DNA from 3 places in the Pseudomonas sp. TE31087 genome. Region 1 is predicted to be linked to each of the others. Evidence: predicted binding sites of a transcription regulator. Region 1 holds the regulator's gene; each other region holds the start of a gene.
The links. The regulator FliA, encoded in region 1, starts transcription of late flagellar genes. The targets are predictions, from matches to a motif close to CTAAAGTTTNNNNNNNNNNNGCCGNTAA.
Positions count from the first base shown of each region.

Region 2: ACZ899_RS13205 (flagellar protein MotY) is a predicted target of FliA. The motif match lies at 972-999, and genes of this name have one in related genera.
Region 3: ACZ899_RS10460 (methyl-accepting chemotaxis protein) is a predicted target of FliA. The motif match lies at 1,066-1,093, and genes of this name have one in related genera.

Region 1 covers NZ_JBXVNN010000001.1:100,777-102,974, reverse strand. The annotation lists gene ACZ899_RS00455 (protein phosphatase CheZ) at 1-561, opposite strand, end outside; gene ACZ899_RS00450 (chemotaxis response regulator CheY) at 581-955, opposite strand; gene fliA (RNA polymerase sigma factor FliA) at 1,060-1,800, opposite strand; gene fleN (flagellar synthesis regulator FleN) at 1,797-2,198, opposite strand, start outside.
Region 2 covers NZ_JBXVNN010000001.1:2,933,250-2,935,447, forward strand. The annotation lists gene ACZ899_RS13205 (flagellar protein MotY) at 1-935, opposite strand, end outside; gene pyrC (dihydroorotase) at 1,066-2,112, shown strand; gene rnt (ribonuclease T) at 2,172-2,198, shown strand, end outside.
Region 3 covers NZ_JBXVNN010000001.1:2,343,768-2,345,965, reverse strand. The annotation lists gene ACZ899_RS10460 (methyl-accepting chemotaxis protein) at 1-990, opposite strand, end outside; gene ACZ899_RS10455 (hypothetical protein) at 1,612-1,899, shown strand.

The DNA of each region.
Region 1 (2,198 bases):
GGTCACCCGTTTGATCACCTGGCCGGTGAGATCCTGATAATCCTGGGCCAGGACGATATCGTTGAGATGGCCGGCGACCTTCTGGTTACCTTCGGCGCTGTGCGCCAGGAAACTGTCCACACGCTTGACCAGCTCACGGAATTCCGGCGCTGCCACCTCGCGGCGCATGAAGCGCTGCCAGTCGGCGGACAGGCTCTGGGCCTCGGCGGCGAGGTCGTTGAGCACCGGGGTGCACGCCTCCGCCAGGTCCATGGTGCGGTTGGCCGCACCTTCGGTGAGGCGAACCACGTAGGAGAGGCGTTCGGCGGCGTCGGTAATCTGCGACACTTCCTCGGCCTGCGGCATGGACGGGTCGATCTGGAAGTTGACGATTGCACTGTGCAGTTCACGGGTGAGCTTGCCGACCTCCTGGTACAGCCCGCGGTCGCGGGTCTGGTTCAGTTGGTGGATCAGCTGCACCGCATCACCGAACCGGCCGCGCTCGAGGCTCTCGACCAGCTCCTGGGCATGCTTCTTCAGGGTTGATTCAAACTCACCCAAAGAGTTGTTGGTTGACTCCATTGCGCCCCCCAGACGTGACTCAGCCGTTGACGCGTTCGAAGATCTTCTCGATCTTTTCTTTCAGCGCCAGGGCGGTGAAAGGCTTGACCACATAGCCGTTTACGCCGGCCTGGGCAGCTTCGATGATCTGCTCGCGCTTGGCTTCGGCGGTGACCATCAACACCGGCAGGTGCTTTAGGCGCTCGTCGGCACGGACCGCGCGCAGCAGGTCGATACCGGTCATGCCCGGCATGTTCCAGTCGGTTACCAGGAAGTCAAAGTGCTCACTGGTGAGCATCGGCAGTGCCGTGTTGCCGTCATCGGCTTCCTTGACGTTGGTGAAACCCAGATCACGCAACAGGTTCTTGATGATCCGCCGCATCGTCGAGAAGTCGTCAACGATGAGGATTTTCATGTCTTTGTTCAATTAGACCTCCAAGCAGTCTTAAACGCGCTCGGCGCCGAGCGCGCACTCAATCAATTCGGCACCACAAAAAAACGACTGCATCGAACCTTGGCTCAACGCGCCCGCCATTCACCCAAGCGACTGCGCAGACGTGCCGCGCACTGGCTGTGCAACTGGCTGACACGCGATTCGCTGACCCCCAGCACCTCACCAATTTCCTTGAGGTTCAGCTCTTCGTCGTAGTACAGCGCCAGCACCAGGCGCTCGCGTTCTGGCAGGTTGGCGATCGCCTCGGCCAATGCGGCCTGGAAGCGCTCGTCCTCCAGGTCCCGCGCCGGCTCCAGCTGGTTGCTGGCGCCATCCTCGTGCAGCCCCTCGTGTTCGCCGTCCTGCAGCAGGTCGTCGAAACTGAACAGGCGACTGCCCAGGGTGTCGTTCAAAATCCCGTAGTAATCATCGAGACTCAATTGGAGTTCGGCAGCAACCTCGTGATCTTTAGCGTCGCGCCCCGTCTTTGCTTCAACGCAGCGAATCGCGTCGCTGACCATGCGCGTGTTGCGGTGCACCGAGCGTGGCGCCCAGTCACCCTTGCGCACCTCGTCGAGCATGGCGCCGCGGATGCGGATACCGGCATAGGTCTCGAAACTGGCGCCCTTGCTGGCATCGTATTTGTTGGCCACTTCCAGCAGGCCGATCATCCCGGCCTGGATCAGGTCCTCGACCTGGACGTTGGCTGGCAGGCGCGCCAGCAGGTGGTAGGCGATACGCTTGACCAGTGGCGCGTAGCGTTCGATCAGCTCGTACTGAGCGTCCTTGGCGGCCTTGCTGTACATCTTGAAACCACTCGCGTTCATAACACTGGCCCTGCACTGGTGGGCTGCACCAGGCGCTCGACGAAGAATTCCAGGTGCCCGCGCGGGTTGGCAGGCAACGGCCAGCTGTCGACCTTCTGCGCGATGGCCTTGAACGCCAGCGCGCACTTGGAGCGCGGGAAGGCCTCGTAGACCGCCCGCTGCTTCTGCACGGCCTTGCGCACACACTCGTCGTACGGCACGGCGCCGACGTATTGTAGGGCGACGTCGAGGAAGCGGTCGGTGACCTTGGTCAACTTGGCGAACAGGTTGCGCCCTTCCTGCGGGCTCTGGGCCATGTTGGCCAGCACGCGGAACCGATTCATCCCGTAGTCGCGGTTGAGCAGCTTGATCAGGGCGTAGGCGTCGGTGATCGAGGTGGGCTCGTCACACACCACCAG
Region 2 (2,198 bases), 2.8 Mb from region 1:
GTCGTTGGCGCAGGCGTGGCGGCGGGTGCCGGGGCCGACGGGGGCACCTGCGCTGCCGGTTTCTCCACCGGCTTCTCGACCGGCGTTACACGCTCGAGCTGGATGTTCACCCGACGGTTGCGCGCCCGGTTGGCGGCACTGTTGTTCTTGGCCAACGGATAGCGTTCGCCGTGGAAGCGTACGCTGATCTGCTCTTCCGGCACGCCATGGGCCTTGAGGTAGTCGGCCACCGCCAGGGCCCGTCGGCGGGAGGTGTCGCGGTTGGTCAGGCGATTGCCGCTGTTGTCGGAGTGGCCGTTGAGTTCGATGTGGTTGACCGTCGGATCGGCCTTCAGGTAGTCGAGCAGCACATCCAGACGGGCGCGCGCCGAGCTGTCCAGCTCGATCCCGCCGCCGGGGAAGCCGACCTGGGTCTGGCGGATCTGGTCGTAGTTCATCGGCAGCAGCTTGGCGGCGCACAGTTGGTAGTCGCTGTAGGCCTTGGCGAAGCTGACCGGCATCACATGCACTTCCATCGGCCGACCACCTTCGCCCCGGTAGTTGCGCACCACGGTGCTGCGACCATCGAGCAGGCCGTTGATCAGGCGGCTGGCCTGCCCCTGGCTGGAGGTGAACAGCACGCCGGTACGGGCCATGTGCACCGCACCGAGGTTGATGTCGCCGCGCCCGGGCTGCCAGGGCGCGGCGGCGGCCAGCAGGGTGGCGGAGCCAGCGCCCAGGACATTGCTGTCCGAACGCAGCTGGAAGGTCGGCTGCTCGCCGGCACGGCGCACGAACTCACCGCTGCCGAAACCGTCGATCGGCTGGATCAGGCGACATTCGAACTGGTCACCCTCGACTTTCCAGGCGACGTTCTCCACGCGGGTCTGGAAGGTCATTGCCCCGGCCGGCAGGCTGGCAACGAGGGTGAACAGGGCTAGGTAACGCTGGCGCACGGGCGGCTCCACAAATTCCGACGACTTACCTGAACGCTATCGGTCGCCCGTCGGAAAACTTGATAGCCGTGCTCGAACAGGGGTTTTCCGGTAGCATTGGCTTCTGAGTTCGACCCGCCTGGAATCTCCAATGTCCGATCGCCTGACCCTCCTGCGCCCCGACGACTGGCACATCCATCTGCGCGATGGTGCCGTCCTGCCCCACACCGTCGGTGACGTGGCGCGCACCTTCGCCCGTGCCATCATCATGCCTAACCTGGTTCCGCCGGTGCGCAACGCCGTCGAGGCCGCCGCCTACCGTGAGCGCATCCTTGCCGCACGCCCCGCCGGCAGCCGCTTCGAGCCACTGATGGTGCTCTATCTCACCGACCGCACCAGCGCCGACGATGTGCGGGCCGCCAAGGCCAGCGGGATCGTGTACGCCGCCAAGCTCTACCCGGCCGGCGCAACCACCAACTCCGATTCGGGCGTGACCAGCATCGACAATATCTTCCCGGCGATCGAGGCCCTGGCCGAAACCGGCATGCCCTTGCTGGTGCACGGTGAAGTCACGCGCAGCGAGATCGACGTGTTCGACCGCGAGAAACGCTTCATCGACGAGCACATGCGCCGCCTGGTCGAACGCTTCCCGACCCTGAAGGTGGTGTTCGAACACATCACCACCAGCGACGCCGCGCAGTTCGTCAGCGAAGCGCCGGCCAACGTCGGTGCGACCATCACCGCCCAGCACCTGCTGTACAACCGCAACCACATGCTGGTTGGCGGTATCCGCCCGCACTTCTACTGCCTGCCGATCCTCAAGCGCAACACCCATCAGGTGGCGCTGCTGGATGCCGCCACCAGCGGCAACCCGAAGTTCTTCCTCGGCACCGACTCGGCGCCCCACGCCAAGCATGCCAAGGAAGCCGCCTGCGGCTGCGCCGGCTGCTACACCGCTTATGCCGCCATCGAGATGTACGCCGAGGCGTTCGAACAGCGCAACGCCCTGGACAAGCTCGAAGGCTTCGCCAGCAAGCACGGCCCGGACTTCTACGGCCTGGCGCGCAACACCGACACCATCACCCTGGTGCGTGAGGAATGGACCGCGCCGGACAGCCTGCCGTTCGGCGACAACACCGTGATCCCCTTGCGCGCCGGTGAGAAGTTGCGCTGGCGCCTGCTGGAGGACAACGCGTGAGCGAAGATCTGTACGAAGACGACCAGGACAGCCAGGTCAGCAGCGGCTCGCGCCACCCGATGGCCGAGCGTTTCCGTGGCTACCTG
Region 3 (2,198 bases), 2.2 Mb from region 1:
CGACTGCAGGCCGATACTGACCTGGCCGATCGGCTTGACGATCACCCGCGAGAACGCCGCCGCCACCAGGGCGAAGACCAGGGCCAGCACCACCACGATCAACGCGGTGACATAGGTCATGCGTGTGGCCGCGGCCATCACCTCGTCGTACTCGATCAGGCCGACGAAGCGCCAGCCAAGGCCTGGCGAGGTCCACACGTTGGCCATGTAGCGCACGCCGTCGATAACCACGTCGGTGGAGCCCTGGGAAGTGGCCGCCAGTTGCGCGTAGGGTACGCCGAGGTCCTTGAGCTGCTTGAAACCGTGGCTGGCGTTGCGTGGGTCGACCAGCACGGTGCCGTCCTCGATCAGCATCACATAGCCGCTGTCGCCCAGCTTGATGCTCTTGACCAGCTCGGTGAGGTTCTTCAGCGACACGCTGACCACGAACACGCCCTTGGCCTTGCCGGCCTCGTCGAGCAGCGCCCGGGCGGTGCCGACCAGGGCCACGTCATCCTTGTCGTAGTAATAGGCGGCGGTGCGCACGGTCTTGTCCGGGCTGGCCATGGCGGCCTTGTACCAGGGGCGGGTGCGCGGGTCGTACTTGGCCAGTTGCGGGTCGTCCGGCCATTTGGCGTAGCTGCCGTCCTCGAGGCCGATGGACAGGATCGCCGCCGCCGGGTGGGTGGTGCCGTAGCGGGCGAAGGCGTCGATCACCCGCTGCGCGGCCTCGGGCATCGGCTGGTTGGCGGCGTCGGCGCCGGTGTAGTCCTTGAGCGAGGTAACCGAGGTGTATACAGGATCCTTGGCCATTTGATCGACGTTCTGCAGCGTGCCATCGAAGAACTGGCGCATGTTGCCGTCGATCTGGCGGATTTCCCGGGTGCTGCCGTCGAGGAACTGGTCGACCGCCTCGCTGCGGATGTTCAGCACCGAGATCCCGCCGACCAGGGCCACCGGGATGAAGGCCACCAGTACGAAGGCCAGGATCAGTTTGTTTTTTATTTTCATGGTGACGCCCATCCGTGAGAGTGAAGGGTGTACATGGCCGCTTCGATGGAGTGGTGGCCACTTGCTACCTTTTCTGTTTCGGCGGGCGGAATATAAACCTTTAGTAGATGTTTCGTGTACAGGAAAATTAGAAATTGTCCTGACTTTCAGGGCAAGTAGCAGGGCAAATAGGAGGAGATGCGTGGGAGCGGGCTTGCCCCTCGATGAGGCCAAGACAGTTGTTTCAAGCGGATTACTAAGACTTTCCCTATTTCACGTAGGACGTTTCCCAAGCATGCTTTTACGGCCTTTCAGCTGTTGTTCTGGCCAGTCGCGCTCCTTAGTCTTGTCCTGTCGTTGCCAATTCAACGACCGGGTGTGCAAGCCCGTACAGGTACAACGCGAAAGCGCTTTTGGGCCTTGCCGGCAGTCTGCGGTTCTGGCCCTCCAATGGCGGCTATGCGTGGGAGGCCCTTGGGCCTGCCGAGTTCCTGTACCCTCGGTCTTGCACACCTGCGTATAGCTGCCACCTATTCGAGTGCAAGCGGATTCAGGCAGTTTTCCCATGACGGTACAGGAGTGCTGAACCATGCTGAAAATCGTGCCCGACCCACCCCGCCCCTTGCCCCGGGAGGTTCGCCCATGACCCTCGATACGACCACCCGAACCTCCCGGCCCACCACGGCCAACGCCCATTTCGGCACTTGCCACGACGCCCATCCACCGATGTTCTCGGTGCATGCCGGCATTGATGGCGAGGATGCGCTGGTGTGCGCGGTAGCGGCCTTGCAGGCGGCCTACGAAACCAACGCGATGGCCCTGGAAAAAGCCAGCGAACCACTGCGCAGTTTGCTGGTGGCGACGGAGAACTCCCTGGAGAAAGGGCTGGCCTTGACGTCGGCTGTGCTGGATGGGATAGAGCGGGGTTGATCGGGTCGCTCAGGTACTTTCGGCGCCAAGGTTGTTGACTGTATGAGGGCCGCCAGGTGTCCGCCGCAATCCTTGCAGCGCCTATCAGATCGAGCGCCGCCCGCGCGGCGCATCGCGGATGAATCCGCTCCTACATCTGTTGCAACGTACCGAACCTGTCAGGCCATGGTTGCCAGCCTTGGTGCATGTCTTGAGACGAGTTGGGCGGCGGCAATGCCCGCCAAAAAATCGCGTCGAGCGCACAAGGCTAACAACCATGGCCTATCAGGCATGGTCACGTTACAACAAATAATGAAATG